Regions from separate parts of the Sphingomonas sp. GC_Shp_6 genome, predicted to be linked through region 3. Evidence: predicted binding sites of a transcription regulator. Region 3 holds the regulator's gene; each other region holds the start of a gene.

Region 1 (7,554 bases), on a different contig from region 3:
ATCGGGCTGAACGTCATCCAGGGCGCGCGGCTCGCTGGTGCGGCGAAGATCATCGGCGTGGACATCAACGCGACCCGCGAGGAATGGGGCCGGCGCTTCGGCATGACCGACTTCCTCAACAGCTGCGGCCTTTCGCGCGAGGAGACGATCGCCAAAGTGCTGGAGCTGACCGACGGCGGCGCGGACTACAGCTTCGATTGCACCGGCAACACCGAGGTGATGAGAACCGCGCTAGAGGCGTGCCACCGCGGCTGGGGCACCAGCATCGTCATCGGAGTCGCGGAAGCGGGCAAGGAGATCGGAACCCGCCCCTTCCAGCTGGTCACCGGTCGCAACTGGCGCGGCACCGCGTTCGGCGGCGCCAAGGGCCGGACCGACGTGCCCAAAATCGTCGACTGGTACATGAACGGCAAGATCGAGATCGACCCGATGATCACTCACATACTCAGCCTTGATGAGATCAACCGCGGCTTCGCGTTGATGCATGCGGGGCAAAGCATCCGCTCTGTGGTGGTATACTGATGCCGCAGCTAAGCATAACCACGCGGGAGGGCCGGACAACCCAAGTCGCCAGTGCAACCGGAATGTCGCTCATGGAGGCAATTCGCAAGAGCGGCTCTGACGAACTGCTCGCGCTGTGCGGCGGCTGTTGTTCGTGTGCCACGTGTCACGTCTATATCGATGACGAACGGCTAGACACTCTACCGTCGATGAGCACCGACGAAGACGACCTTCTCGATAGCCCGTCTCATCGGACCCGCCAGTCTCGCCTGTCCTGTCAGGTACCTTTTACAGAGGCGCTAGACGGGCTCAAGGTTGTAATCGCACCAGAAGACTAATCCCCCTTTACGACTGCATTACACGAACGGTATGGTTTCTTACTTACTCGCGGTCTCAACCTTAAAGCATCGGCGCCTCTAGGCCGTCGAGGCGGAGGTGCGCGCTCGCCCAACGGATGAGCGACGTCATGCCCGGCGGACACGAAGTCGGCCGTTGGTCGACGGCTTACGCAAGGTGCTCGCCGCCGCGGTGTGCCGCCTGTCGTCCAGGTCCGACATGGTCAAGGCCATTGCCTATGGCACGAAGCGCTGGCCGGCGCTGTGCCGCTTCCTCGAGGACGGGCGGCTGGAGATCGACAGCAACATCGCCGAACGCGCGCTACGCGGTATTGCGGTGGTTGCCGCAATTGGCTGTTCGACGGCTCCAGCGCCGGTGGCGAGCGTACCGCCGCGATCTACACCGTCATCCAGACCTACCCAAGGCGTACCGCGTCGAGCCGGAGGCTACATCGCCGTCGTCATTGCCAAAGTCGCCAACAGCTGGCCTGCCAGCCGTTGAAACGAACTCATGCCGTGAACTGGTTCGTCGCAGCAGATCAGCCGATCGCGCAAGCCGCTTAACACGCGGCTCGACGACACGCTTACACTTCGGCGGCGATCGCGCTCGGCCATCCGCTGGGCATGTCGGGCGCGCGGCTCACGCTGACCGCTGCCGAGCAGCTCCATCGAACGAGTGGCGCTACGCGCTCGCCTTCCTGTGTATCGGCGTCAGGCAAGACACCGGCCTAATTTTCGAGCGCATCTAGCGCGCGTCCGCGAGGATTAAGTCAGCCGCCTTCTCGCCGATCATCACGACGGCCGCATTCGTGTTGCCGGACACTATGAGCGGCATCACCGAAGCGTCGGCGATGCGCAACCGCCCGATCCCATGGACGCGTAGCGACGCATTGACCACGGCAAGCGGATCGCTCCCCATCCGCGCCGTCGAGGTCGGATGATAGACCGAACCGGCGTTCGCGCGCGCATAGGCCAGCAGCGCCGCCTCCCCGGCTACCCCCGCGCCGGGCGACTCCTCAGCCGCGATCTCCCTCACCATGGCCGGCTGAGCGACAACACGGCGAAGCAGCTCCAGGCCTGCAACCGTCACCTGCTGATCGACCGGTGAGGAGAGATAACGAGGGTCGATGGCCGGCGATTGCGCCGGGTCGGGCGAGGCGATGCGGACCGTTCCCCTACTCTCCGGCCGGAGTTGGCAGCTCGAGATCATGAAGCCCGGGAATTCGTGCAGCCCCTGTCCCATCGCATCGGTGGAGAAGGTGAGGAAATGAAACTGCACATCGGGCCGGTCGCTTCTGCGATCGGTCGAGAGGAAGGCGCCGGCGGTACCCGCGCTCACCATCAGTGGCCCGCGCCGGTAAAGCGCATATTGCAGGCCGGCTTTGACACGACCTGGAAGGGTCCGCAGCGCGTCGTTCATCGTCACCGGCCGGCGAGCGCGGAACGTCATGCGTACCTGAAGATGGTCCTGGAGGTCACCACCGACGCCAGGCAGGTCCCGCGCCACCTCGATCCCATGCTCGCCAAGAAGAGCCGCAGGGCCAATCCCCGATAGCTGCAGCAGTTGCGGCGTGTTGATGGCGCCCCCGGACAGGATTACCTCGCCCGCCGCCGTGGCCGCGAAGCGACGGCCGCCACCCCGCCATTCGACCCCGGTGGCTGTGCCGCCCGCCAAAAGAACGCGCTCGACGTGCGCGCCAGTGACAACCGAAAGGTTCGCGCGCCGCAAGGCTGGTACGAGATAGGCGCGCGCCGACGAGACCCGCCGTCCGGCCCGCGTGTTAGTCTGAAAATAGCCGGCACCCGCCTGCCGCGCGCCATTGAAGTCGGAGTTGGGTGGCGTGCCAGCGTCCTCAACTGCGGCAATGAAGGCGTCACACAGCACGTTCGGCTCGGCAGCATCCGAGACCGGCAGCGGGCCGCCTGTTCCGTGCCAGGGGTCGGCACCTCGCTCCTGATCCTCCGCGCGGCGAAAATATGGAAGCACGTCTTCCCACCCCCACCCAATATTTCCGAGGCGGCTCCAATCATCAAAATCCTGATGCTGCCCGCGCACGTAGAGCAGTCCGTTTATCGAACTCGATCCGCCCAGGAGCTTGCCGCGTGGCTGCGGTAGCCGGCGCCCGTCGAGCTCCACCTGAGGTTCGGTGCGGTAGCGCCAGTTGCGCTTCGCGTCGTCAATCAGTCGGACGTAGCCGATCGGGATGTGAACCCATGGATGCCGATCGCCGCCGCCCGCTTCGAGCAGCAGGACCCGATGTCGCCCCGAGGCCGACAGCCGGTTCGCCAGCACGCACCCGGCCGAGCCCGCGCCAATCACGATGTAATCGAATGTGCCCACGTCGCCCTGCCGATCGTTCATAGTACTCTACTCTTGCTTCCGCAGATGTTTGTCACGGCAACGCTTCCTGAGAGGCGGAAGGTTGTTACGCATTGTTGCGGGTGAGCATTGCTCCACTTCCTCGCGATGTCGACCAGCGCAACGGCGATGTCCTCTGGGAGATCGTGAAGGGAGATTGGATCCTAGCCTGGGCGAACGAGGATACAACCATGCTCCTCGAGCAGACGAGCCTCGATGCCATACAGCTCATCATCGAACAGGCTTGCGACCAGGTCGTCGTCAAGGTGTTTGACATGATGGGAGGTCTCGGGTCGCTTGCCGATCTCGCAGCTGCCCAGATGGCGACCCGCAATCTTGACTCTTGAGACCGGGCGCAGCCGGTCGCGAGCGTCACGCGGATCCTCGTAGAGATCGCGTAGGGCGCATAGACGGAACACGTTCCACCATCTTCGCCAACGGTGCTCGGCCGCGTCGTGGATGATGTGGCATCGCTGGCACAGCGCGCGAAGGTTGCCCGGCGAGCTATCACTAGGATCATGATTGAGATGGGCACAGGCGAGCACGACGTACGTCGTTCGCACGGTCGCCAAGGTGAAGCCCTTGGCCGCAACACGTCGGCCACGGTGATTGCGCCAGTAGCGGGCAGGGGCGTCCCACCAGCGGCCATCCCCCAGGTGCGCGACGTAGCTCATGTGAGGACGGCTGCACTGCTCGCAACGGGCGCCGGCTCGGCCGAAGCGGATCGCCTCGGAAATCTGCTGCCAGTCGATCGGGTAAAGCCAGCGGTCTTCAGCGCGGATTGGCATCGTGATTCTATGAGTCAGCCTGGTCCCGAATGGAAGCCGTAAATTGCTGCTTCGTTCACGCCTCGTCGGGCCTTTGTTTCGCTACATAGGCATGGGCTTCACGAACCAGTTGCTCCGCCTTTCCGACCGCCCCGCGCTCGACCGCGGCCCCCGAAGGCTCGATCCGCCAGTTCAATCGCGGGTGGAGAACGATGAGCAGAGCTTCGACCTCATCGATCAGGCCGCGCCAGTTCGCCTCCGATCCACCCACAGCGCCGGCGAGAAGATGCGCCAGCAGGTCACGTAGACCGTCAGGCGAGGGCGCCTCCGGGGCTTTCGGTGGCAAAGCTGTCCTGCGGCTTGTCACTTCGTCTCCGCTCGCTTGGCCGCAACCGGCTTGACGCTCTTGCCCTATTAACGGAACATAGAGGGAACACGTAGAGTCTAGACGATCATGCCTGCCCTCCCTTCTATCGCGCCTTCCTCGCTTACGCACCTTCGCTCTTTGGCGACAACGTCCAGCGATTATCGAGTCGCGCCCTTCGGGATCGACCCGGTCGATTCGCGGCTGAGTGGCAGGGGGCTGCGAGCCGGCGCGCTCCACGAAGCAACGGCTGCCACCTGCAGTCTGGTCGACGAAGCTGCAACAACGCTGTTCCTTGCCGGCATCGCCGCCCGGGAAGCGCTGCACCTTGGCGGGCCGGTCCTATGGGCCTCCACGCGGCAGGATCTCTACGCCCCCGGTCTGGCCCAAGCCGGCCTTTCGGCTGCGGACGTCATCTACGCGCAGGCGCGGGAGGATGCGGCGCTGCTCGCGGTGATCGAGGACGCCGTGCGCGACGGCACGCCGTCGGCCGTCGTCGGTGAGGTCGGCAAGCTGTCGATGGTCGCGACCCGGCGCCTGCAGCTGGTCGCCGCCAACGCCGACATCCCCGTCCTGCTCCTCCGGCGCCGACGCCAGCGTGACCAGGATCCACTCTCCGAGCCGTCCGCCGCCTGGACGCGCTGGCGGATCGCCAGCGCACCGTCCGAGCGGCTGGGTGTCGCGGGAGTGGGGAGGGCGCGCTGGTCGGTCGAGCTTGCCCGCCAGCGTGGAGGCGAGGGCTTCACCTTGATCGTGGAGGGATGCGATGAGACGGGTCGTCTCGCTGTTCCTGCCGCACTTGGCCATCGAGCGGCTGAGACGGCAGGAACAGTACGCGCCGCCGCGGCCTGATGCGCGCGCACTCCAGCTTTCGATTGACGATGATCCCGGCGCCTGCTCGGTGCCGCGTGGCGGCGGCTGGCGACCAGGCGCGCGATGGGCACGACAGGACCGGCCGACGCGCGCCGAAGTCGAGAAGCAGATTGCCTCGATGCCCGTCCACGCCCAGCCGCCCATGCGTGAGCTCGGCCGGCGATCGGAGGCGGTCGAGCATCCATTCCGGACGCGTGCCGACAACGGGACCAGCGCCGCCCCGGCGGCGCCGCTGGCGCCGGCGATCGCCGCCCCGCCGATCGCGCTGATCGACAAGGTCGGCCGGCGTGAAGAGGTGGTTGCCGCGTGCGCAGCGGCCGCAGCGCTTGGCATCCATGTCGGCATGGCGGCGACGCATGCGCGCGCACTGGTGTCTGACCTGGATTTCCGGCCTGCGGACCGGGCCGCCGACGCCGCCCTGCTGGACCGCCTCGCCCTGTTTGCGGTGCGGCGCTGGTCGCCCGTGGCGGCCGTCACACCTACCGACGGTCTTTGGCTGGACCTGAGGGGCTGCGACCATCTCCATGGCGGCGAGGAGCGCTTCTGCAGGCGCCTGCACGCCTTCTGCCAACGGGTCGGCTTCACGGCCCGGGTCGCGATCGCCGACACGCCAGGCGGGGCGCACGCACTCGCGCGCTTCGGACGAACCGCCCTTTCGATCGTGCCGACCGGCGCGACGGGCCAAGCTATCGCCTCGCTGCCGGTCGCGGCGCTACGGCTGGAGCCGACCGCACTCGCCGCTGCCCGTAAGTTCGGCTTCGAGACGATCGCCGACCTGCTGCCCGTCGCCCGCGCTCCCTTGGCACGCCGGCTCGGTCTGCCGGCGATCACGCGGCTCGACCAGGCGCTGGGGAGCATCTTCGAGCCGATTACCGGGGTCGAGGACGTGGAGGCGCCAGCGGTCGAGCGCCGGCTACTGGAGCCGATCGGCACCGCCGAGGCGATCGCACAGGTGATGAGCGACATGCTCGATGATCTCGCCGGGGTGCTGCAGGCCCGCCGTCTCGGCGTGCGCGCGCTTCGCCTGATCGGGCTTCGGGTCGACGGCACCGAGCAGATCGTCGGGATCGGAACGTCGCGACCGACGCGGGAGGTCTCCCACCTCCTGCGCCTGCTGAAGCTGCGCATCGAGCGCATCGACCCCGGCATGGGCCTTGAGCAGTTCCGGATGGTCGCGCCGCATACGGAGCAGCTCGACGCGACTGATCTTGGCGCCGTGCTCGCCGGCGAGACGCTGGTGCGCGACCCCGCCCGATTGGTCGACGTCGTCGCCGGCCGGATAGGTGATAATTCCGTTTACCGGATAATGCCTGTGCCGAGCCATGTGCCCGAGCGAGCGGTGGTTCGCTGCAATCCGGTTTCATCGCCCGGCAGCTGGCCAGCTTGGAAGCGGCCGGTTCGCCTGCTCGGCCGACCCGAGCCGCTGTCCGGCGTCATCGCGCTTCTGCCGGACCAGCCCCCGCGCCGTTTCGAGTGGCGAGGACGCCATCACAGGATCGTCGCCGGCGATGGCCCCGAACGGATCCACGGAGAATGGTGGCGGCGCGATGCCGAGGTGTGGGCGGTCCGCGACTATTACCGTGTCGAGGACGAGGCGGGCGGCCGCTATTGGGTGTTCCGCCGCGGCGATGGCGTCGAGAGCGAGACCGGCGACCTCAGCTGGTGGATGCACGGCGTGTTCGCATGACGGACGTGCCCTATGTCGAGCTGCAGCTGCTCACCCATTTCTCGCTGCTGCGGGGCGCGTCTAGCCCGGATGAGCTGTTCGCGGCGGCGGCGCTGCTCGGCTATCCCGCGATCGGGGTGACCGACCTCGGCACCGTCGCGGGCATCGTGCGCGCCTGGGAGGCGCAGAAGGCGACTGGCGTGCGCTCGATCGCTGGCACGCGCATCGAGACCAGCTGCGGTCGCCAGCTGCTCCTCTACCCGACGGACAGGCCCGCCTGGTCGCGGCTGACCCGGCTGCTCACCGTCGGCAAGCGCAGGGCGGGAAAGGGCGGTTGCCTGATCCACTGGCATGATCTCGCGCCTTGGTCGGAAGCCGTCATCGCCATCCTGGTGCCCGGCGAGCCTGATGAGGCGAACCTCACGGCGCTAACCGACCTGAAGGCCATCTATGGTCGCCGCGGCTATATGGCGCTGTCGCAGCGGCGCCGGCCGGACGATGCGGTCCGCATCGATGCGCTCGCGCGCCAGGCGGGCTCGGCCGGCATCCGTGCCGTGGTGACGGGCGATGTCCTCTACCATGCGCCGGAAGCGCGCCTCCTGCAGGACGTGGTGACGGCCGTGCGCGAGAAATGCACCGTCGACGAGCTTGGCCTCCGCCGGGAGGTCAATGCCGATCGGGCGCTGAAG
Region 2 (7,554 bases), on a different contig from region 3:
CCAGCGCGCGATGTCGCCGACGAGGCGGCCGAGCGACTTGCGTGCGGTGCCGGCCAGCTCGTCGGTATCGAGGATGCGCGCGGCGGCGGTGGCGAGCGGCACATGCGTGGCGCGCGCCAGTTGGTGGATACGCGCCACCGCCTTGTCGCCCAAACCGCGCTTGGGCACGTTGACGATGCGTTCGAAAGCGAGATCGTCCGCGGGCTGGTTGACGACGCGCAGATAGGCGAGCGCGTCGCGGATCTCGGCACGCTCGTAGAAGCGGAAGCCGCCGACGATCTTGTACGGCATGCCGGTCGCGATGAAGCGATCCTCGAACTCGCGCGTCTGGTGCTGCGCGCGCACCAGGATCGCGACGCTGTCGAGGCTCTTGCCCGACCGCCGCGCGCTGTCGATCTCCTCGCCGACGCGGCGCGCTTCCTCGGGGCCGTCCCAGACGCCGATCACCTTCACCTTTTCGCCGGCGTCGAGTTCGGTCCAGAGCTGCTTGCCGAGCCGGCCGCCATTGTTGGCGATCACGCCCGATGCGGCGCCCAGGATGTGCGGCGTGCTGCGGTAATTCTGTTCGAGCCGGATCACCTTGGCGCCGGGAAAGTCGCGTTCGAACTTCAGGATGTTCTCGACCTGCGCGCCGCGCCAGGAATAGATCGATTGATCGTCGTCGCCGACGCAGGCGATGTTCCGGCGCTCCTGCGCGAGCAGGCGGAGCCAGAGATACTGGCTCGAGTTGGTGTCCTGATATTCGTCCACCATGATGTAGCGGAAGCGTTTCTGATAAAGCTCCAGCACGTCGCGGTGCGTCTTCAGGATGACGAGCATGTGCAGCAGCAGGTCGCCGAAGTCGCAGGCGTTGAGCGCGACCAGCCGCGCCTGATATTGCGCATAGAGTTCGCCGCCGCGGCCGTTGGCGTAGCGTTCGCTCTCGCCGGCATCGATGTCCGCGGGGACGAGCCCCTTGTTCTTCCACTGGTCGATCAGCCCCGCCAGGCTGCGCGCGGGAAAGCGTTTCTCGTCGATGTCGGCGGCGAGAATGAGCTGTTTCAGCAGCCGCAACTGGTCGTCGGTGTCGAGGATGCTGAAATTGGATTGCAGCCCCACGAGTTCGGCATGGCGACGCAGCATCTTGGCGGCGATCGCGTGGAAGGTGCCGAGCCAGGGCATGCCCTCGACCGCGTCACCCACCAGCCGGCCGACGCGCTCGCGCATCTCGCGTGCGGCCTTGTTGGTGAAGGTGACGCTCAGGATCTCGCTGGGATACGCCTTGCGGGTGAAGAGCAGATGCGCGAGCCGTGCGGTCAAAGCCGCGGTCTTGCCCGTGCCGGCGCCCGCCAGCACGAGCACGGGGCCGTCGGTCGTCAGCACCGCCTCACGCTGTTCGGGGTTCAGGCCGCGGAGATAGGGCGGGTCGGCGGGATTCTGGGCGAGCTGGGTCACCGGTGAACAGGTAGGGAACGCGGGGCTCCAGGGCAACCTTGCGGCGTCGGGGCACGGACTTTCGCGTCGTCTTCATACCGTCGCGAAGCGGTCGCGAGCCCGTCACGGGAGCCGACTAGGGGAGGCGTGCCGGTGATGCCGGCCCGTGATTTCGGTCCGTCAGAGGCGCGATGCGGGCCCGGCGCGGCGGTTGGCAGATCGTCCATCAGGAGAAACATCGTGATTTATTTCGTCTGTCGCGGCGCCGCCGCGGCCGTTTTCGCCATGCTTTGCATCGCGCCCGCCGTCGCCCAGACTCGCGAGCCGGTGCAGGTCCATGTGTCGAGCGCCGGGCTCGACCTCGCCAATCCGCGCGACCGTACGATCCTGGGCGAACGGATCCGCATCGCGGCCGACCAGGCCTGCGTCTCGATGGCGACCGGCCTCGTTCGCGAGCGCGACGAGCAGCAGTGCCACGCCGAAATGCTCCGCGACGGCGCCACGCAGATCGCGGCGATCGCGGCGCGTTCGGGCGTCGAAGTGGCCGCCATCCAGCGTTGAGGCGGTGGCCGGGCCGGGCCGGGGGCGGAGCGGCCGGCATCGCCCCCGGACTCGCCGGCGCCCGTGTCAGTCGGCGCGCAGCAAGGTGATCCGCGCCTTGCCGTGAACGCGGCTGGCATCGATCGTGAAGCCGGCGATCACGGGCTCCTCGGCCTTGGCGGTCTCGATGCTGATCCACGTCGCCGCGCCCGTCCAGCCGAGCCGCGCGAGGCGATCGAGCGCGACGACCCCCGCGCCCGTGCCATAAGGCGGATCCATAAGGATCAGGTCGAGCGGCGCGGCGGCGGGCGGCAGCGCCATCACCGACGTGGCGCGCACGTCCTGCCGCGTGCCCAGCTTCGCCAGATTGGCCTGCAGCGCGTCGAGCGCGGGGCGATCCTGTTCGACGAACAGGCACGCCGCGGCACCGCGCGACAGCGCCTCGATCCCGAGCGCACCCGATCCGGCGAAGAGATCGGCGACGGTCAGCCCCTCGAAACTGCCGACGCGGCTCGTCAGCATCGAGAACAGCGCCTCGCGCGTGCGATCGGCGGTGGGGCGCGTGGCCTCGCCCTTGGGCGCGACGAGCGGGCGGCCCCGCCACTGGCCAGCGATGACGCGCATCAGCGCTTGCCCCCGCGCGGGGTGCGCGGCGGATGGCCGCGGCCGCCTGCCGGACCCTTGGCCGGCTTTCCGCCGGCGGGCTTGCCGGCCGTGGGGCGGGGGGCGCCGCGATCGTCCGAGCGGGTGCGATCCGTGCGCACGCGCTCGGTGCCGGCATAGGGCGTGCGCGCCGCGGTGCGCGCGGTGCGGCCGTTCGCGGTTTCGTCCGCCGGTGCGCGGTCGCGGCTTGCAAAGGCTCCGCGCTCACCCTGGCGACCCGAGCGGCCACCCCCCTCGGGCTTGGCGAAGCCCGTGCGCGGGGCGTCGCGGCCGGGGCGCTCGGTGCGCGGCGCATCACTGCGGGCATTGCGGTCGCCGAAGCGCGGTTTGGTCGCATCCGTCCGAGCGGGGCGGTCGGTGCGGGTGTCGCGGTCCACGCCGGGTTTGGCATAGGGCCGGCTCGTGCGGGACCGTTCGTCGGTGGCGACTTCGCGGATGCGGAAGGGCCGCTCGGTGGTGGCGGCGCGGGGCGTCTGTGGGCGGACGGGCCCGCCCTCGCTCGCCGGGCGGATGCGGAACGGCCGTTCGGGTTCGCGCGCAGGGCGCAGGTCGCGTGCCGGGGCGGGGCGGGGCGCCCGCGCGGCCGGCGCGGCGCGGCGTGCCTCCACCGTCACGACGGCCGGCGCGACCGGCGCATTGGGCACGTCGAGGCTCGCCGACAGCGCCGGCGCGCGCCCGAGCGACTTGCGGAAATCGACCAGATCGTGCTGCTTGACCTCGCCGAGCTGCCCCGGCTCCAGTTCGCCCAGCACGAACGGGCCGTAGCGGATGCGGATCAGCCGCGACACCTGAAGCCCGAGATGCTCCAGCACGCGGCGCACCTCGCGGTTCTTGCCCTCGGTCAGCGTCATCTCGATCCACACGTTCGCGCCGGTGCGCCGCTCGATATTGGCGTCGATCGATCCGTAGCGGATGCCCTCGATCTCGATCCCCTGGGACAGATCCTCGAGCTGCTGCTGCGTGACCGGGCCATAAGCGCGCGCACGATAGGCGCGCTCGACGCCGGTGGCGGGCAGCTCCAGCTGCCGCTTCAGCCCGCCATCGGTGGTCAGCAGCAACAGCCCCTCGGTCGCCAGATCGAGCCGCCCCACCGGCACGACGCGCGGCAGATCGTCGGGCAGGTGATCGTAGATCGTCGGCCGCTCGCGCGGGTCGCGCTCCGTCACCAGCAGGCCGGGCGGCTTGTGATAGAGGAACAGCCGCGTCGGTTCGGGTGCCTGGACGGGCTGGCCGTCCACCGTGACGCCATCGAGCGTCGTCAGGACCGTCGCGGGCGTGGTCAGCACGGTGCCGTGGATCGCGATCCGCCCGTCCTCGATCATCCGTTCCACCTCGCGGCGCGAGGCGATGCCGGCGCGGGCGAGCAGCTTGGCGATGCGCTCTCCGGCGCGCGGGGCGGGGCGTTCGCCGGCGCCGGGATCTCGAGGGGTATCGGTCATCGCCGCGCTGATAGCCGAATGCGCACCCCCATGCGAAAATATTTGCATCCCCGCGCGCAGCGGCGCGTTAGGAGACGGACGCGTAACGAGCCTGCTGGGCGGACGAGGATGAGCAAGGCATGATCTTCGGACGGAAGAAGCGGCAGATCGTGCGCCTGCTCGTCGTGGAGGACGAGCCGCTGGTGGCGTTCGATACCGAACATTTCCTGTCGGATGCGAATTATACGATCGTCGGTACGGTCGACCGCGTGGCCGATGCGGTCGCGGTGATTGGGCGGGGCGAGCCCATCGATCTGGTGCTGGTGGACGTCCGCCTGGCCGACGGATCGGGACTCGACGTGGCCCGCGCAGCGCTCGCGCAGGAGATCCCGGTGTTGTTCGTGACCGGCAATTTCCCGCCCGAGGCGCAGCCTTTGGCCGCGGGCTGCCTCGCCAAACCCTATGCGCAGCGCGACCTGATCGCCGCGATCGCCGCAATCGAGGCGGCGATCGACGGCCGGCCGGCCAAGCGTATGCCGCCGGGCTTGACGATCTTTCTGGAAGCCTGAGTCGTTCCCGTTATGCGGGCCGGTCGGCGATGCACGGGATCTGCGGTGCGGCGTCGCGCGGCAGCGTGCCCGACAGGCGAGGATCGGGGAACGTCTCCATGGTGCGTGACGTCGCGGTGAAGCCCTGCGCGCGGTAGAAGCCGAGCGCCGACGGATGGTCGAGCGTGCAGGTGCACACCGACAACCGCGTCACGCCCGGCGTCCAGGCGCGGGCGAGCGTTTCCGCCATCATCCAACGGCCATGGCCCTGGCCCGCCAGTTCGGGCACGAGCCCGAAATAGGCGAGCCTGACATCGCCCGGCTGGCGGTGATCGAGTTCGACCATCCCCACCTCGATCCCGCGCGGATCGACCGCCGCGAAGACCTGCACGCCGGGGTCCGCAAGAATGGCGGCGAGGTCGGCGTCCGCCATCACCAGCCGCGAATACCAGAGCCAGGGCGAGCCCACCCGCGCGAACAGCATGCGATAGCGGGCGAGCGTCGGCTCGGCCCAGCGCACCAGCCGCAACGGCGAGGGTGGGACGGGGCGCAGCGGCGGCCGCCGCGTCATCTCCAGCGTGGTGACGATCGTGGCAAGATCGCCGTTCGGCACCGCGATCAGTCCCATGTCGCCACCGGCGGCAAGCTCATCAGGATCGCATCGATATTGCCGCCGGTCTTCAGCCCGAAGAGCGTGCCGCGATCATAGACGAGGTTGAATTCGGCATAACGCCCCCGCCATGCGCGCATCGCTGCCACATCGGCAGCGTCGAACGGCGCGTCCATCCGCGCCCGCACGATCGCAGGATAGGCCGACAGGAAGGCCAGCCCGACGTCGCGCACGAACGCGAAATCGGCGTCGAAGTCGCTTTCCAGATGATCGAAGAAGATTCCGCCGACGCCGCGGTGCACCTGCCGGTGCGGAATGTAGAAATACTCGTCGGCCCAGGCCTTGAAGCGCGGATAATAGCCCGGATCATGCGCGTCGCACGCCTCGCGCATTGCCGCGTGGAAGGCGACCGTGTCTTCGGCGATCGGCAGTGGCGGATTGAGGTCCGCGCCGCCGCCGAACCAGCGTTTGGTGGTGGCGAGGAAGCGGCAGTTCATGTGCACCGCGGGAACGTGCGGATTGGCCATGTGCGCGACGAGGCTGATCCCGGTGGCGGCGAATTGCGGATGCTCGCCGGCGCCGTGGATCGACTTGGCGAAGTCGCCCTCGAACGTGCCGCCGACGGTCGAGACGTTGACGCCCACCTTCTCGAACACCCGGCCCTTCATCACCCCGCGCACGCCGCCGCCGCCCGGCGCACCGCTCGGGTCCGCGCGGTCCCAGGGCGTGTAGGCGAAGGCGGCGTCCGATCCCGCCTCGCGCTCGATCGCCTCGAATTCGGCGCAGATGCGGTCGCGCAGGGTTTCGAACCAGGCGCGGGCGGCGGTTTGCTGGGGGTCGGGCGGTGGCATGGCGGTGCCCCTATCAAATCCTGTTTCGCACGGGGAGGATTTTAGGCGGGATCGGTTTCAGCCATGGCGATCGGGTCGGCGCCAAGTTCCGAAGAAACGATGTTCGCTCCGCGCCTCCGTGCGACCCGCTTCGATCTCCGAAGGCCCGGCGTCCCGGTCTAAACCGGCCAACCCATCTGCCGCATCGCCTCGCCGAGCACGATCGCGGTGGTGGCGGCCACGTTCAGCGAGCGGAACCCGTCGCGCATCGGTACCCGCACCCGGAGGTCGGCGCGGGCATGGACCGGCTCGGGAACGCCCGCGCCCTCCGATCCCAGCAGCAGCACGTCGTCCGCGCGAAAGCTGGCGGCGGGGAGGTCGATCGCACCGGTGGTCGTCAACAGCACGATCCGCCCCACCACCTGCGCCTCGAACGCCGCCCAATCGACATGGCGCACCACATCGACGCGGCGCGCATAATCCATGCCCGCGCGCGCCAGCGAACGGTCGCCCCAGGGGAAGCCCATCGGCTCGATCAGGTCGACGCCGGCGCCCAGGCACGCCGCGGTGCGCAGGATCGTGCCGACATTGCCGGCGATATCCGGCTCGTAGAGCGCGATGCGCATGATGGATGTTCTCCGCCGACGCGCCGCCCCCCGCGGCCGCGCAAAATGCCTGTTGGCAAAGCGCCCGTCCGCCGTCTATCACATCATGGCAGCCTTTGGGGACGAAAGGCGCGGCACGGCGGGGGCGCTGTCTTCCGTACGTGGCTTCGGTATCCGGGGTTATAGGGCGAGTTGAATGGCGAACGTCGACACCATGGTTCCTCCCGGCGAAGATCCCGCGCCGTTCCACGAACCGATCGACGATCCGCGCCGCCGCGATTTCATCAACGTCGCCGCGGTGTCCTTCGCCGGCGTCGGGGCGCTTGCCATCGTGCTGCCGCTCATCAACCAGATGAACCCGTCCGCCGACGTGCTCGCGCAATCGACCACGGTGGTCGACCTGAGCAAGGTGGAGGCGGGGCAGGGCGTCATCACCTCGTTCCGCAAGCAGCCGCTGTTCGTACGCAACCTGACCGCCAAGGAGATTGCCGAGGCCGATGCCGTCGCGCTGAACGAACTGCGCGATCCGCAGACGCTGGAGCAGCGGACCAAGGCGGGGCACAAGAACTGGCTCATCACGCTCGGCGTCTGCACGCATCTCGGCTGCATTCCGCTCGGCATCCACGAGGGCGAGAACCGCGGCAAATATGGCGGCTATTTCTGCCCCTGCCACGGCTCGCAATATGACACCGCAGCACGCATCCGACAGGGGCCTGCGCCCAAGAATCTGTTCGTGCCCGAGTATAATTTCACGACGCCGACCAGCGTCACGGTCGGCTGAGGAACGAGAATATGAGCTTTTCCTGGGCCAAGCATTACGAGCCGAAGCAGCCGCTGATGCGGTGGCTCGACGAGAAGCTGCCGATCCCGCGGCTTGCCTATAACGCCGTGGGCGCGGGCTATCCGGTGCCGCGCAACCTCAACTAT
Region 3 (7,554 bases):
GCAGGAGGTGGCACACCTCCATGAAGTTCGACTGTTCCGCCAGCTCGCCGATCGGATAGCCGCGGTGGAGCAGCACGCCCTCGTCACCGTCGATATAGGTGATTTCCGAGCGGCAGCTCGCCGTCGAGGTGAAGCCCGGATCATAGGTGAACGCGCCGGTCTGGCCATACATCTTGCGGATATCGACCACATCGGGGCCGATCGTGCCCGACAGGACCGGATATTCGAAGTCCTTGCCGTCGAGGGACAGTTTGGCTGCGTCGCTCATGATCGTGATCCTTCCTCGCTTTACGGAGCCATCCGGTCGGCGATCCGGGCCAGGCTCTCGTCGCGCCCGAGCAATGCGAGCACGTCGAAGATGCCGGGCGACGTCCTGCGTCCCGTCAGCGCGACGCGGAGCGGCTGGGCAGCCTGGCCGAGCTTCAAGCCCCGCTCTTCCGCCACCCGGCGTACCGCGTCTTCGAGCGCCTCCGTATCCCAGTGGTGCACCGCGTCAAGCGCGGCGTGCAGCGCCCCCAGCGTCGCCGGCGCGTCGCCCTCCAGCAGCGGGGCCGCATCGGCATCGATCGCGAGCGGTCGCGTGGCGAAGAGGAAGGCGGCGCCGTCCGCCAGCGCGTTCAGATTGGCCGCGCGCGGCTTCATCGACGGCATCGCGCGGGCAAGCAGGTCGACCGTATCCGGCCGGCCGATCCGCGCGGCGACGAGCGCCGCGAGCCGCGAATCATCCGCCTCGCGAATATAATGGCCGTTGAGATTTTCGAGCTTCTTCAGATCGAAGCGCGAGGGGCTCTTGCCCACGCCCGACAGATCGAACCAGGCGATCGCCTGATCCCGGCTGATGATCTCGTCATCGCCATGCCCCCAGCCGAGGCGCAGCAGATAATTGTCCATCGCCTCGGGCAGGATGCCGAGTGCGTCGCGATAGGCGTCGATCCCCACCGCGCCGTGACGCTTGCTGAGCTTTGCGCCATCCGATCCGTGGATCAGCGGGATGTGCGCATAGACCGGCTCGGGCCAGCCCATCGCGCGGATGATGGGCAATTGGCGGAACGCGTTGTTGAGATGGTCGTCGCCGCGGATCACGTGAGTCACGCCCATGTCGTGATCGTCGACCACCACTGCCAGCATATAGGTGGGCGTGCCATCCGAACGCAGCAGGACGAGATCGTCCAGCTCGGCATTCTGCACAGTCACCGCGCCCTGCACGCGATCGACGATCGTCGTTGCGCCCTCGGTCGGTGCCTTCAGGCGGACCACATAGGGCGCGCCATCGGGCGCTGCGTTTGGCGCGCGGTCGCGCCAAGGGCTGCGGATGCGCAGCGGCTTCTTTGCCGCCTCCGCCTCGGCGCGCATCGCGGTCAGTTCGTCCTGGGTCATGTAGCAGCGATAGGCATGACCGTTCGCGACCATAGCATGCGCGACCTCGGCATGGCGCTCGGCACGCGCGGCCTGATAGACGGGCGGCTCGTCGGGCGCGAGGCCCAGCCAGTCCATGCCGTCGAGAATGGCGTCGATCGCCTCCTGCGTGGAGCGTTTGCGATCGGTGTCCTCGATCCGCAGCAGGAACTTGCCGCCGTTCGCGCGCGCATAGAGCCAGTTGAACAGCGCCGTGCGGCCGCCGCCCAGATGCAGATAGCCCGTCGGCGACGGCGCGAAGCGGGTGACGACCGCGGCGTTGGGGGCGGCGGCGGACGGGGCTCCGCCAATCCCGGTATCGGTATCGGTTGCGCTCAAGCGCGCCTACTCCCAGACTGTTTGATCGATGGCCTCTTTCGCCGCGGCAGCCCCTAGCATGCGCGTTTCGCGCCGACAATTCGGCGCGCGGGCGGGCGATGCGCTCGAACGCTGGCTGGAGGCGGAGCGCGACCAGCTCGCCTTGTGGGTGCCGGTCGCGATGGGGGCCGGGGTGGCGGCGTGGTACGCGCTGCCCGATGCGGCGGCATGGACGGCGGCGGTGCTGGCGATGCTCGGTCTCGGCCTCATGGCGTTGGCGGTCGGCCGGGGCGGGCGCGCGGCGCGGGCGGCGGCGATCGCGCTGTTGATGGCGGCCTTGGGGGCGATGCTGATCTGGGCGCGCGCGGAGCGTGTCGCCGCCCCGGTGCTCGGCGCGCCCGCCATCGCCAGCTTCGCCGGCATGGTGGAGCGCGTCGAGCCGCTGCCAGCGCGCGACCTCGTGCGGCTGACGCTGGCGCCGCGCGCCGGTGCGACGGGCGTGGACGGCGAACCGGTCGCGCTGCCGGCGCGCGTACGCGTGAACCTCGCCACCGCCGACGCGCCCCGGGGCGTGACGCCGGGCGCGGTGGTGGCGCTGCGTGCGCGGTTGATGCCGCCGGCCCCCCCGACCGTGCCCGGCGCCTATGATTTCGCGCAAGCCGCCTGGTTCGCGCGGATCGGCGCGACCGGGCGCGGCTTCGCGCCGGTGCGGCTGGTGGCGGCCGGGGCGCCGGGATCGGGGCTGCGCGCCAGCCTTTCGGCGCATATCGAATCGAAGATCCCCGGCAGCGCGGGCGGCATCGCCTCCGCACTCGCGACCGGCGACATGGGCGCGATCACGCAGGACGATTCGGATGCGATGCGTAAGGCTGGGCTGGCGCATCTGCTCTCGGTGAGTGGGTTGCACATCACCGCCGCGGTGGCGGCGACGATGCTGATCGTGATGCGGCTGCTCGCGCTCAGCCCGACGCTGGCGCTGCGCGTCCGACTGCCGATGATCGCGGCGCTGGCGGGCGCGGCGGCGGCAATCGGCTATACGCTGCTCACCGGCGCGGAGGTGCCGACGATCCGGTCCTGCGTGGCGGCCTTGCTGGTGCTGGCGGCGTTCGCGCTCGGGCGGCAAGCGATGACGCTGCGGCTCGTCGCGACTGGGGCGGTGGTGGTGCTGCTCGCCTGGCCCGAGGCGGTGGCGGGACCGAGCTTCCAATTGTCGTTCGCCGCGGTCACGGCGATCATGGCGCTGCACGAACATCCGCGCATCCACGCGCTGTTCGGCCCGCACGAGGAGGCGCGGGGACGGCGGATGCTGCGCGAGGGCGGATCGCTGCTGCTTACCGGGCTGGTGGTCGAACTCGCGCTGATGCCGATCGCGGTGTTTCACTTCCATAAGGAGGGGGTGTACGGCGCGATCGTCAATCTGGTCGCGATCCCGCTGACCACCTTCGTCGTCATGCCGCTGGAGGCGCTGGCGCTGCTGTTCGACGGGGTGGGGCTGGGCGCGCCCTGGTGGTGGCTGACGGCGCGGTCGCTCGATCTGCTGCTGTGGATGGCGCGCGCCACCGCGGCGGCGCCGGGATCGGTCGCAGCCCTGCCGGCGATGCCGACCGGCGCCTATGCGCTGACGATCGTCGGCGGCTTGTGGATCGCGCTGTGGCGGACGCGGGTGCGGCGTCTAGGCGTCATCCCGCTTGCGATCGGCGCGCTCTGGGCGGTCACGACGCCCGCGCCCGATCTGCTGGTCACCGGCGACGGACGCCATGTCGCGATGCGCACGCCGGAGGGCGGCCTCGCGCTGCTGCGCGACCGCACCGGCGACTATACCGCGACGACGCTCGGCGAGAATGGCGGCGTGCTGGGGCTGCCCGAATTGCTGTCCGATCGGAACGACGCCCGGTGCAGCCGCGACGCCTGCATCGCCGATCGTGTGGCGGCCGGCCGCCACTGGCGCATCCTCGCGACACGCAGCGGCTATCGGCTGGAGGCGCCCGAGCTGATCGCGGCGTGCGCGACGGCGGACATCGCGATCAGCGAGCGCTGGTTGCCCAAGGCGTGCCGCCCGCGCTGGCTGAAGCTCGACAAGCCAGTGCTCGTGAAAACCGGCGGCGTGGCGATCACGCTTGGGCGCGGGGTCATGACCGTCCGCGATCCCGCCGATCGCCACCCCTGGCGCGATGCGCCGACGCTTACGGTCGTGCGCCGGGACCGTTGGCCCGCACGGCACGGCTGGCGTGTCAGCGATCCGCGCGCCCGCGAAGGCCGTTCGCCTCAATCGTAGCGGCGCAGGATCCCGGACAGTTTGCCCTGTACGCGCACCTGCGCGGGCGCATAGCGCTGCGGATCATAGGCGCGATTTGCCGGGTCGAGCCGGACCATCGCGCCCTCGCGACGGAAATATTTGAGCGTCGCCTCGCTGTCCTCGATCAGCGCGACCACGATCTCGCCGTCACGCGCCGTCTCGGTGCGGCGGATGAGCGCGTAATCGCCGTCGAGGATCCCCGCCTCGACCATCGAATCGCCCGAGACTTCGAGTGCATAATGTTCGCCCGAGCCCAGTAGCGCTGCGGGCACCGCGAGCATCGAACTGCCCTCGAACGCCTCGATCGGCACACCGGCCGCGATCCGGCCGTGGAGCGGGATCTCGATCACGTCGTTGGCGGCCTGCGGCACCGGCTTCAGCTCGGGCGCCTTGGCGGGCTTGGTCGCCGCCTTCTTCTCCGGCCGTTCGGGCATGCGTAGCACCTCGAGCGCGCGCGCACGGTTCGGCAGGCGGCGGATGAAGTTGCGCTCCTCGAGTGCCGAGATCAGCCGGTGAACGCCCGATTTCGATTTCAGGTCGAGCGCCTCCTTCATCTCCTCGAACGACGGAGAGACGCCCGTTTCGTTCAGGCGATCGTTGATGAAGCAGACGAGCTCGTGCTGTTTGCGCGTGAGCATGGCGATCCTCCGTCCAGAACAGACGTCGAACTTATACGGAACATAAAAATTGCCGTCAAGCGATGACGAGGATTTCCGCCGAGTCGCCGGCGCGGGCCGCGGGGGCATTCGCCGCGCGCACGATCAGGCAGTTCGCGCGCGCCAGCGTCAGCAGCATCGAACTGTCCTGGATCGACGACGCGTAGGCGAGCCCGTCGCGAAGCTGTCCGCGCAGATAATCGGTGCGCGCGTTGTTGGCCGGCAGATCCTCGCCGAGCGTCGTGCGAACGGTGGGCGGAAAGGGATCGGCCGCCCCGGCCAGATGCGCGACGAGCGGCTTCACGAACAGCACCGCGGTGACGAACGCCGAAACGGGATTGCCCGGCAGCCCGAGCAGCACGGCGTCGCCCAGCCGCCCCGCCATCATCGGCTTGCCGGGGCGAAGCGCGATCCGCCAAAAATCGATCGTTCCGCCCGCCGCCTCCAGCGCGGGGCGGACGAGATCGTGATCGCCGACCGACGCGCCGCCGGTGGTGACGAGCAGATCCGCTTCGACCGAGGCGAACGCATCGCGCAGCGCGTCGAGCCGATCGGGCAGGATGCCGAGATCGATCACATCGACGGGCAGGTCCGCCAGCATCGCAGCGAGCATCGCGCCGTTCGACTCGGGCAATTGCAGCCCCGTAAGCGTCGATCCCGGCGGCACGAGTTCGTCGCCCGTCGCCGCTACCGCCACGCGGACCCGGCGCCTTACGTGCAAAATGCCGCGGCCGCTCGTCGCCGCCACCGCGATCCGCGCGGGCGTCAGCCGCTCGCCCGCCGCCACGAGCCGGTCGCCGATGGTGAAATCCAGGCCCTTGCGCCGCGTGTTGCGCCCTTCGGTCATCGGGCCTTCGCCGTCGAGCATCACCCGGTCGCCGTCGCGCGCGGCCTCTTCCTGGATCAGCACGGTGTCCGCGCCTTCGGGCATGCCGGCGCCGGTGAAGATCCGCACCGTCTCGCCCGCGCCGACATGGCCGGCAAAGGGCCGCCCCGCCGCGCTTTCCCCGATCAGCCGCCAGGGGCCGTGCCGGTCCGCGAACCGGATCGCATAGCCGTCCATGGCGGACAGATCGGCTGCCGGCTGGGTGCGCAGCGCGGTCACGTCCTCCGCCGCCCAGCGGCCCGCTGCCTCGCGCAAGCCGACGCGTTCGGTGGGTAGGCGCGGCGACAGGGCGAAGAGCCGCGCCTGCGCCTCGGCGACGGGGACGAGCGTCACGCCTGCCAGTGCCCGGACTTGCCGCCGCGCTTGGCCAGCAGACGGACGCCGTCGATCGTCATCGCCTTGTCCAGCGCCTTGGCCATGTCGTACACCGTCAGCAGCGCGACCGAGACGGCGGTGAGCGCCTCCATCTCGACCCCGGTCTTGCCGTCCGTCGCCGCGGTCGCGGTCGCGGTGACGCCGCCGTCGTCGAGCGCGAGATCGATCGACACGCGGGTGAGAGGCAGCGGGTGGCAGAGTGGCACGAGGTCGCTGGTGCGCTTGGCGGCCATGATGCCGGCGACTCGCGCCACCGCGAGCACGTCGCCCTTCTTCACCGCGCCCGCCGCGATTGCCGCGGCGGCGTCGCGTGCCATGGAGATCCGTCCGGTCGCCACCGCCTCGCGCGCGGTGGCCGCCTTGGCGCCGACATCGACCATATGCGCGGCGCCGTCGGCGTCGAGATGCGTCAGGCCGGTCATCCGATCAGCGCGCGCGTGGCCGCCTCGACATCGTCGGCACGCATCAGCGCTTCGCCGACCAAGAAACAATGGATGCCGTGCGCGGCCATCGCGTCGAGATCGGCGCGGGTGGTGAGACCGCTTTCGGCGACGAAGGTGCAATCCTTGGGCGCATGGCGAACGAGATCATAGGTGCGCGCGAAATCGACGCTGAAGTCGCGCAGATCGCGGTTGTTCACGCCGATCAGCCGCGATTTGAGCTTCAGTGCGCGCTCCAGTTCGCGCGCGTTATGCACCTCGACCAGTATGTCGAGATGGCATTCGCGTGCCGAGGCCTCGATCTCCGCCAGCACGCCGTCATCGAGCGCGGCGACGATCAGTAGGATCGCGTCCGCGCCGAGCCCGCGCGATTCGGTCGCTTGCCAGGGATCGACCATGAAGTCCTTGCGGATCACCGGCAGCGAACAGGCGGCGCGCGCCTCGACCAGATCGGTGTCGCAGCCCTTGAACCATTCCTCGTCGGTCAGCACCGACAGGCACGCGGCGCCCCCGGCCTCATAGGCGCGGGCATGCGCGGGCGGATCGAAATCGCTGCGGATCAGGCCCTTGGAGGGACTCGCGCGCTTGATCTCGGCGATGAGCGCCGGGCCGGACTTCGCATCGAGCGCGGCGCGAAAGCCGCGCACCGGGGTGGCGGCGGCGATCCGCTCGTCGAGCACCGACAGCGGCGTCGTCGCCTTACGCGCGGCCACTTCGGCGCGCTTCGTCTCGAGGATTCGTTGCAGCATGTTCATCGGTAGGCGATCCATCGCTCGAGCAGCGCAAGCGCCGCCCCGTCATCCAACGCCGCGCCTGCGGCTTCGGCTCCGGCGGCCAGCGAGCCGCTGTGCCCCGCCACCATCAATCCCGCCGCGGCATTCAGCAGCACCGCGTCGCGGTATGCGCCGCGCTCCCCCTCCAGCAGCCGGCGGAGGGCCGCGGCGTTATAGGCCGGATCGCCACCGCGGATCGCAGCAATCGGGGTGCGGGGCAGGCCGGCATCCTCGGGCGCGACGCGTGCGGGCAAGGCGACGCGACCGACCGCGCGGACGACGCTGGGGCCGGCGGCCGACAATTCGTCCAGCCCCTCCTCGCCCGAAACGACCAAGGCCGCCTCGGTGCCGAGCTGTTCGAGCGCGTCGGCATAGACGGCCACGTAATCGGGCCGCGCGATCCCGATCAGCTGGC
Region 4 (7,554 bases), on a different contig from region 3:
CGAAATCGACATCGATGTCGGGCGGCTCCTTGCGCTCGCCCGACACGAACCGCTCGAACAGCAACTCGTGGCGGATTGGATCGATGCTGGTGATGCCGAGGACGAAGCACACGCAGCTATTCGCGGCCGACCCCCTGCCCTGGCACAGGATGCCGCGCCTGCGGCTTTCCGCGACGATGGCGTTCACCGTCAGGAAATAGGGCGCATAGCCCAGCTCCTCGATCAGCCGCAGCTCGTGGGTGATCTGGTCGCGGTGCGCCTGCGGCACGTTGCCGGAGAACATGCGCCGCGCCGCTTCGTCGGTCAGGCGCACCAGCGCCTCGTGCGCGGTGAGGCCGTCCAGCACCCGTTCGTGCGGATATTGATAGGCGAGCTCGCCGAGGTCGAAGGTGCAGGCGGCGGCGATGTCCCCGGTCGCGGCGAGCGCATCGGGGAAGGCCGCGAAGCGTCGCGCCATTTCCTGCGGCGCTTTGAGATTACGATCGGCGTGACGCTCGCGCCGGAAGCCGAGCGCGTCGATCGTCGTCCGCTCGCGGATGGCGGTCACGACATCCTGCAACAGTCGCGCGTCCGGCGCATGATAGAGGACATCGCCAAGCGCGACCGCGCGCACGCCGGACCGCGCCGCCAAGGCGTCGAGATCGTGCAGCCGGATGTGTTCGTCAGGCCGTCGCCGGTAGCTCAGGCCGCAATAGGCGCGCGGTCCGAACGCGCGCGCGAGATCGGTAAGATGATCGGCGGTCGCGGTGTCCGCCTCACCCGGCAGCAGGATGGCGATCATGCCGTCGGCCGAGGCCGCGACATCGGCCCAGCCGAGCGCGCAACCGCCCTTGCCCGCTCGGCCCTTGCCGAGGCTCAGCAGGCGCGTCAGCCGCGACCAGGCCGCGCGATCGGTCGGATAGAGGAGCAGCGATCGGCCGTCGTCGAGAACGAGGCGGCTGCCCGCGATCAGCCGGACCCCGGTCGCCTTCTGCGCGTCCCAGGCGCGCACCACACCGCCGACCGTATTCCAGTCGGCAACGCCGAGCGCGGTATAGCCGAACATCGCCGCCGCCGCGAACAGCTCGTTCGGCGACGAGGCGCCCCGCAGCAAGGAATGATGCGTCGTGACCTGGAGTTCGACGTAGGTTGGCGTGGGTGGGGCCATCACCCGAACAGCCCGTGCATCCACCAGCTCAGATCGCCGGTGGCGGGCTGGACGCCATCGCCCCGGCGAAACAGCCAGAACCGCGCGCCGCTCTCCGCCTCGACGCGGTAATAATCGCGCACCGCCCACACTTCCCCGTCCCGGCGCCACCACTCCCCATAGATGCGTTCAGGGCCGTCGCCGGCGACGACGACATGCGTGTCGCCGCGCCACGAGAAGCGGCGTGGCGGCGCGTCGGGCAGCAGCGCGACCACGCCCCATAAAGGTTCGGGGCGCGCGAGCAGCCGTGCCGGCCGACGCCAGCGCGGCCAGATGCCGGCATCATTCAACGCGCCGACCCGCGCGACCGCGCGCTCCGGCACGTCGCTTTCGACCGGCGTCATGCGGAACAGGCCCGCCTCGCCGACCCGGCCGGCGAGGCGATCGACCGTGACGGCAAGATCAGGCCCACCCTTCCCGCCGGCCAGCATCAACCCCAGCGCGGTCGCGCCGAGTGGTTCGGCCCGTGTCACGACGACCCGCATCGCCTCGATGCCGAGGCCCGGATCGAGCCGCTCGATGCGGAGCGCGAACATGCGGGTGAGATGCGCGGCGTCGCGCGTCGCGCGCGACGCACCGATCACGAGACGCTGGTCGACGCCATCGACCCGCGCGGCGATCAGCTCGACCGCACGCGCGCCTAGGCCCCGCGCGCGCAGCACGACGACGAGATCCTTGACGACATCGCGGATCACCGTCGCGATCGCGTCTGCCGTACCGATCGGCTCCAGCAGGCGGCGTTCGGCAGTGGGCGCCTCGAACGGCACCACCGGCACGATCGGCTCGGCCACCCGGCCGATCGCCTGATCGAGCCGCTCGACGGTCGCGAGCCCCAGCCGGCGCGCGAGTGGACCACGCGGCATCGGCAGGAGATCGACGACCCGCTCCAGACCGAACCGGGCCGCGGCAGCCAGCGCGCCCGGTTCGATTCGCAATGACGCGAGCGGCAGCGGTGCGATCGCCGCGACCTCTCCACCGGGCGGCACGATCACCACCGGCTCGCGTGCGAACCGCGCCAGTGCGTGGGCTGCGCCTGGGGTGCCGGCGATCGCGATCCGGGCGGTCAGGCCGAGCCGCGCGCAGAGGGCGCGGACGCGGCGGCAGAACCGTTCTTCGCCGCCGAACAGGTGGGTCGTGCCGGTCAGGTCCAGCCATAGCCCGTCACCGATCGGCGCGGCGACGGGCGTCCAGTGCAGGACCGCGTGCAGCGCCAGCCGATCGCGCAGCGCCTGGTCGGCGTCCGGATCGGCGGGGCGGACATCGAGATCGGCCACCAGCGCCCGCGCCTGGGTCGCGGCCATGCCGACTCCCAAGCCGAGCGCCCGCGCAGCGGGACAGGCGGCGGTAACGACTTGGCGCTGTCCTACCGCATCGACGAGAATAAGCGGTGCGGTTGGAATGGCCGGCTTTGCCGACGGCAGGGCGACGGCATCGAGCCGCGCCAGGGGACCGCGAAAGGGATGCTGCGCCGCTTCCGATCGCCGCCCCAGCTCGCGCCCTGGCGGGCGCTGGTGGAGGGGGAGCGCGGCGACGTCAGAATCCACGTCGGCGCGCGACTTGCCGCTCTGCGCCCAGCGCGCGCCCGGCCGCCAGCCGCCGCCACGCGGGACGGAACAAGCGCCGGGGTCGTCGTCGACCGGCAGGAGGGGTGCGGCGCGCTCAGGCAGCGCGCGCGACCGCTCGTTCCTGCGCAGCCGCTCGATCGCGAGGTGCGGCAGGAAGAGCGAGGCGACCCTCGCCATCGCAAGCCTCCAGCAAGAGGGAAAACGGCTCGCCGCCACGCTGGCGGACGAGTTCGACCTGCCAACCGGCGCGGCCGACGCCGGGCAGGCCGAGCCGCGCGGACGGCACCGAACCGATGCGCCACCGCGTGACCGCGGCCGACGGCTCGGACAGCGGACAGGAAGCCGCCCGCCGCCAGCGCCGCAGGATCACCACCGGCACGCCGCCCTCGCTCGCCGCGAGTTGCAGGCGGCGCGTCGCCACCATGTTCGCACGCTTCACTTCGGCGACCACGACGGCCAACGCGCCCTCGCGCAGGCCGTCCTCCGCCAACGCCAGCACTTCCGCATCGTCCCTGCCTTGCGCGAACAGCAGCATGTTCGCAGGCAGTCCGGCCTGTTCGAGACCGGGGGCGTAGAGATCGAATCGCGTCAGCGCCCATAGCACTTGCCCGTCGTCGCGCTTCGACGCGAACCGTGCCGCCAGTCCGGCCACGAACAGGGTCGCGGCAGCATCGTCCGACAGTCCCGGTGACGCGCCCGCTATCTCGTGGACGCCATCTGTCGCCAAGCCGCCACCCGCCAGATGCCGATCGAGATCGGTGATGCCGAACGGCAGTCCCGGACGTGTCGAAACGGCGGTCGCGGCGATGCGCGCGCGCAGTTCGGCAACGGACGGGAGGGATGGCGACGGCGCAAGCATGGGATTTTACGACTCATATGTTCACTCTATGTTCTCACTGACTCGCTACGTTCGTCAAGGCAGTAGATTCGTGACGCCGCGCCCGGACGGGCCGCGCTCTATCTCCACTGCGCTCCGACCGAGCCGCCTTCGGCGTCTTGTCCCATGCGGGCGACGATCGCTCGCGGGCGCCTGGCTCCGCCGCGCCGATAAGGAACGCGGATCAGCGGAGCGCACACTGCGTCATCTGGCGAAGCAGACAGGGTTCGCGCGTCATCGTGACCGCGTGAGCACTCTTGCTCTGCCCGGGGGGTGCGGCGGCGGCTGGCCCCCAGACTCGCGCGCACGCCGCCGCACCGGCCGGTCGCCGCAAGGGTGCGTTGCTGGTGGGCGTCGCGCCGGCGCGACGCGGATGACGGACGCCGGCGACGCCGGCGGGATCCGTTCGCCTCGTCGGGGAAAGGGGCGCGCCGCCCCCTCCCCCCAGCAACGACAATCAGCCGGGCCGTGGCTCCCTCGCGTGCCGCTCGGTGCGCCCGCACCACCCCGGCGGATTCTCGCTGCCCCCCTCGCCCCCGGCTGTTCGCCACGAAGGCAGGGTTGATGGCGGGGCCATCGCCCTGCGGTCGATTGAGAAAGGAAACAGTCATGTACCATCAGCTCGCCACCCGGTTCGGACGTCGCTCGCACGAGATCACGGGCCGCACCCCGCTCGACAACGACGCGCTGCGCGCCCACGTCCCGTCGATCTTCGCGGGCGAGGCGCACGACAGCCGTTCGGATCGCTACGTCTACGTCCCCACGATCGAGATCGTAGAGGGTTTGCGCCGCGAGGGTTGGCAGCCGTTTTTCGCGGTCCAGTCGGTGCCGCGCGACGGCAGCCGCCACGGCCACGCCAAGCACATGCTGCGCCTTCGCCGCGACGACCAGATCGGCAAGGCCGAGGCCGCCGAGGTGATTATCGTCAACAGCCATGACGGGACCAGCGCCTATCAGATGTTCGCCGGGATGCTGCGGTTCGTCTGCACCAACAGCATGATCGCGGGCGAGCGATTCGAGGAGGTCCGCGTCAGCCACAAGGGCAAGATCCAGGACCAGATCATCGAGGGCGTTTTCACCGTCGCCGAGGACTTCCCCCGTCTGATCGACGCATCCGAGCAGATGAAGGAAATCCGCCTTTCCGAACCCGAGCAGCGTGTTCTGGCGGAGGCAAGCCTTGTCGCCCGCTACGGCGAAGAGGACAGCCCCGTCCGCCCCGAGCAGATCATCAATCCCCGTCGCCGCGAGGATGTCGGGCAAAGCCTGTGGACCACGTTCAACGTCATTCAGGAGAACGTGCTGCGCGGCGGACTGTCCGGATGCCGCCAGAATGCCAACGGCCAAATCCGCCGCAGTACGACGCGGCCGATCAACGGCATCGATCAAGGTGTCGGTCTCAATCGTGCGCTGTGGACCCTGGCCGAGGGAATGCAGCGTATCAAGGGCGGATGACCGGTCGGGGCCGCCTATACGGGCGGCTCCCGAAAATCGTGGGCGGCCCTCGGCGGGCCGCCCGATCGTTGGTGATTCAAGGGATCGATCACTCGTGCCGGGTGATTCAGACAAGTCGTTAGAGACGCGCTGCCGCGCTTGATAGCATGGGCCATGTGCTTCCGGATCGAACTCGCGGCGATCGACGCCGCTCGCAATTGCCGGAGACGCTACCGCGTCGAAGCCGGCCAAGACCTGTTCGGTGATTGGCTGGTGACGATCACGTTCGGGCGGCTCGGCGCGCCGGGACGAACGATCGTCCATGTCGTCGACGATGAGCGCCAGGCTCGCCGTCTGGTCAAGGCGTGCCTGCGCGTGCGCGCGACAGCACCGCGCCGGATCGGCGTCGCCTACCGCGAACGCGCGCGATCGGCGCCTCAGTCGTGGTCGGATATCGTGTTCGACGGCCGCGTCCAGCCCGCAACGGATCGGCCTGCCTCCGCTTGACCCAGCCAATCGTCGATCAAAGCGAGTAGTCGCGGGTCGAATTATCCACTGCCAGCATGACGCGACCCGTCACCGCCCCGCACCAGAAAGCGAAGGTAGCGCCTTGCAGTTCGGCGACATACGACGCCGCATCCGGAGAAGTAGCCTGCGGCCCTTCCCGGCCGATCCACCAGCCCCGACCGGGCAGTCGGTCGCTCCCGCGTACGACGAGGACCGCGAGCGGCGGTTCTTCCGCGACTTCCCCTGCCTGGTCGATTGCTCCCAGCGTACGGCAAAGCACGCGCATCTTCGTCCGGGAGAAGCGGTATCCAAGTCTACCGAGCAGCTCCGAATAGCTTATCACCCGTCGTTCGCGCGCGGCGTGGATCAGTATGGCGCGGATTAGGCCTGCGTCGCCGAGGTCGTGCTCTTCGGCGGCCATCATGCCGGCCTCCAGCCGAGCGACCAACGAGACGTCATCCTCTCGCAGCTGACAGGATCGGACCGCCACGGCCGGCCTGAAGCAGAACAACAATCTTCAGGCTACCATCGCCTGCGGGGACGGTGACCGTCAGCGGAGCGCCGCTCCAATGACCGATACGCCTGAGCTCGCGCACCACATCGCGATGGGGAATGGTGCGACCACCGTTCTCGCCGGCACGGATCGCAACCTGGATCGTCCTTGGGTCGTAGCGGACGAGCAGCACCTCGGCGCCGCCCACTGGCGCACGTCCCGCGCCGATCGTCGCCTTGCTCCCCGAGACGGTGAACATGGGACCACCCGAAGGTCCGCCCGCAGAGATAAGCTGCGCAACGCGACCGGGATTGGCACCGAGCACCGTTGTTCGTCCGTTGATCCAATATTGCGGCGTCGCCACGCCGGCACCGTTGTTGCGCGCTGAGTAGTCACGTTGCCGCTGGGTGAATGCCGGCGACGCGAAGCTGTCCTTCCAGCCCAGATAATCCCAGTAGGTGACGCCGAACGACAAGGCGATCACGTCCGGACGGTCGGCGATACGGTTGAGATTGAGTTGTGCGGGAGGACAATCCGAACAGCCTTGGCTTTGGAATAGTTCGACGACGGTCGGCTGAGGATGTTTCGCCGGAGGGGCGGCTGCTATCGGCGTTGCAGCTGAAACAAGCGAAAGCGTGAGGGCGAGTGCGGCTTTTGCCATGATCGAGACTCCTGTTCTGCCTTCATTCGATCGCCGACCGGCTTCAGTCATGGGAACGTGATGCACTTTTTCGGTAGTCGACCGCGCGCCAGCGTCCTCAGTCGCCGACCTCGATCCCATCGACACGATCCGTGTAGAAGGCGAGATGATCCTTGATCCGGCTCGCCGCGTCGTGCGGTGTCTCGTAAGTCCAGATCGCGTCGACCGATCGTTCGCCACCAGCTGGAATGCTGAAGTACGATGCATCACCCTTATAGGGGCAGTAGGTCCGCGTATCCGACCGGACGAGTTCCGACATGTCGACATCCGCGCGCGGGATGTAGCGCACTGCCGGATAGTCGGCCTCCTGCAGGATCAGGCACTGCCGGGTGTCGGCGATCACCTTTCCTCCTGCTCGAACAACGATATGCTCGGTGCTCGGCTTGATCGTCATCGGATGGTCGGGACCTGGAATTTTGATCGTCCTATCGGGCATTATAAGCCTCCTTCGAAGGGAAATGGCTGGCTCGCCGCAGCTTAAAAGGGCGTAGCTTTCGCATCTTAGCGTGGGTCGTCCTTGGGCGGCGAGATCGCCATTCCCCGTTGAACGCCAGGGCGATCACCGATGGCTTTCACCCATCGGTCGATCGCAGGCTTGTGCGCGAATTGTCGGGCCAGGACGTCGGTCATCATCTCTATGGCACCGGCTACCCACGGATACGCTGCCATGTCTGCGATCGAATAGTCGTCACCCGCCAGGTAGTGTACCGTGTCGAGGCGACGCTCGAGTACGTCCAGCAGTCGTCCGGCTTCCGCCACGAACCGATCGATCGCGAGCGGCACCTTTTCCGGCGC

The links. Region 3 encodes LexA, which represses DNA repair genes until DNA is damaged. Its sites were predicted from a motif close to GTTCCNCNCTTGTTCT; they were not measured.
Region 1: OXQ95_RS10195 (protein ImuA) is a predicted target of LexA. The motif match lies at 4,382-4,397, and genes of this name have one in related genera.
Region 2: OXQ95_RS13400 (UvrD-helicase domain-containing protein) is a predicted target of LexA. The motif match lies at 1,438-1,453, and genes of this name have one in related genera.
Region 4: OXQ95_RS14945 (protein ImuA) is a predicted target of LexA. The motif match lies at 3,630-3,645, and genes of this name have one in related genera.

The regions. Positions count from the first base shown of each region.
Region 1 is NZ_JALNUO010000007.1:56,563-64,116, forward strand. It holds gene OXQ95_RS10160 (S-(hydroxymethyl)glutathione dehydrogenase/class III alcohol dehydrogenase) at 1-522, shown strand, start outside; gene OXQ95_RS10165 (2Fe-2S iron-sulfur cluster-binding protein) at 522-839, shown strand; gene OXQ95_RS10170 (transposase) at 937-1,338, shown strand; partial or broken gene OXQ95_RS10175 (acetyl-CoA C-acyltransferase) at 1,434-1,585, shown strand; gene OXQ95_RS10180 (GMC family oxidoreductase N-terminal domain-containing protein) at 1,582-3,198, opposite strand; gene OXQ95_RS10185 (hypothetical protein) at 3,360-3,983, opposite strand; gene OXQ95_RS10190 (hypothetical protein) at 4,027-4,269, shown strand; gene OXQ95_RS10195 (protein ImuA) at 4,417-5,178, shown strand; gene OXQ95_RS10200 (DNA polymerase Y family protein) at 5,093-6,886, shown strand; gene OXQ95_RS10205 (error-prone DNA polymerase) at 6,883-7,554, shown strand, end outside.
Region 2 is NZ_JALNUO010000011.1:111,903-119,456, forward strand. It holds gene OXQ95_RS13400 (UvrD-helicase domain-containing protein) at 1-1,434, opposite strand, end outside; gene OXQ95_RS13405 (UrcA family protein) at 1,654-1,974, shown strand; gene rsmD (16S rRNA (guanine(966)-N(2))-methyltransferase RsmD) at 2,041-2,577, opposite strand; partial or broken gene OXQ95_RS13415 (pseudouridine synthase) at 3,294-3,998, opposite strand; gene OXQ95_RS13420 (response regulator) at 4,175-4,603, shown strand; gene OXQ95_RS13425 (GNAT family N-acetyltransferase) at 4,614-5,210, opposite strand; gene hemF (oxygen-dependent coproporphyrinogen oxidase) at 5,201-6,043, opposite strand; gene OXQ95_RS13435 (tRNA (cytidine(34)-2'-O)-methyltransferase) at 6,202-6,648, opposite strand; gene petA (ubiquinol-cytochrome c reductase iron-sulfur subunit) at 6,824-7,408, shown strand; gene OXQ95_RS13445 (cytochrome b/b6) at 7,420-7,554, shown strand, end outside.
Region 3 is NZ_JALNUO010000004.1:207,743-215,296, reverse strand. It holds gene OXQ95_RS07350 (citrate synthase) at 1-268, opposite strand, end outside; gene gltX (glutamate--tRNA ligase) at 289-1,707, opposite strand; gene OXQ95_RS07340 (ComEC/Rec2 family competence protein) at 1,793-3,988, shown strand; gene lexA (transcriptional repressor LexA) at 3,979-4,647, opposite strand; gene glp (gephyrin-like molybdotransferase Glp) at 4,703-5,884, opposite strand; gene moaC (cyclic pyranopterin monophosphate synthase MoaC) at 5,881-6,348, opposite strand; gene trpC (indole-3-glycerol phosphate synthase TrpC) at 6,345-7,121, opposite strand; gene trpD (anthranilate phosphoribosyltransferase) at 7,118-7,554, opposite strand, start outside.
Region 4 is NZ_JALNUO010000015.1:7,654-15,207, reverse strand. It holds gene OXQ95_RS14955 (error-prone DNA polymerase) at 1-1,147, opposite strand, end outside; gene OXQ95_RS14950 (DNA polymerase Y family protein) at 1,147-2,928, opposite strand; gene OXQ95_RS14945 (protein ImuA) at 2,846-3,610, opposite strand; gene OXQ95_RS14940 (DUF932 domain-containing protein) at 4,238-5,080, shown strand; gene OXQ95_RS14935 (WGR domain-containing protein) at 5,234-5,566, shown strand; gene OXQ95_RS14930 (ribose-phosphate pyrophosphokinase) at 5,583-5,990, opposite strand; gene OXQ95_RS14925 (DUF1223 domain-containing protein) at 6,022-6,720, opposite strand; gene OXQ95_RS14920 (DUF427 domain-containing protein) at 6,818-7,153, opposite strand; gene OXQ95_RS14915 (glutathione S-transferase N-terminal domain-containing protein) at 7,261-7,554, opposite strand, start outside.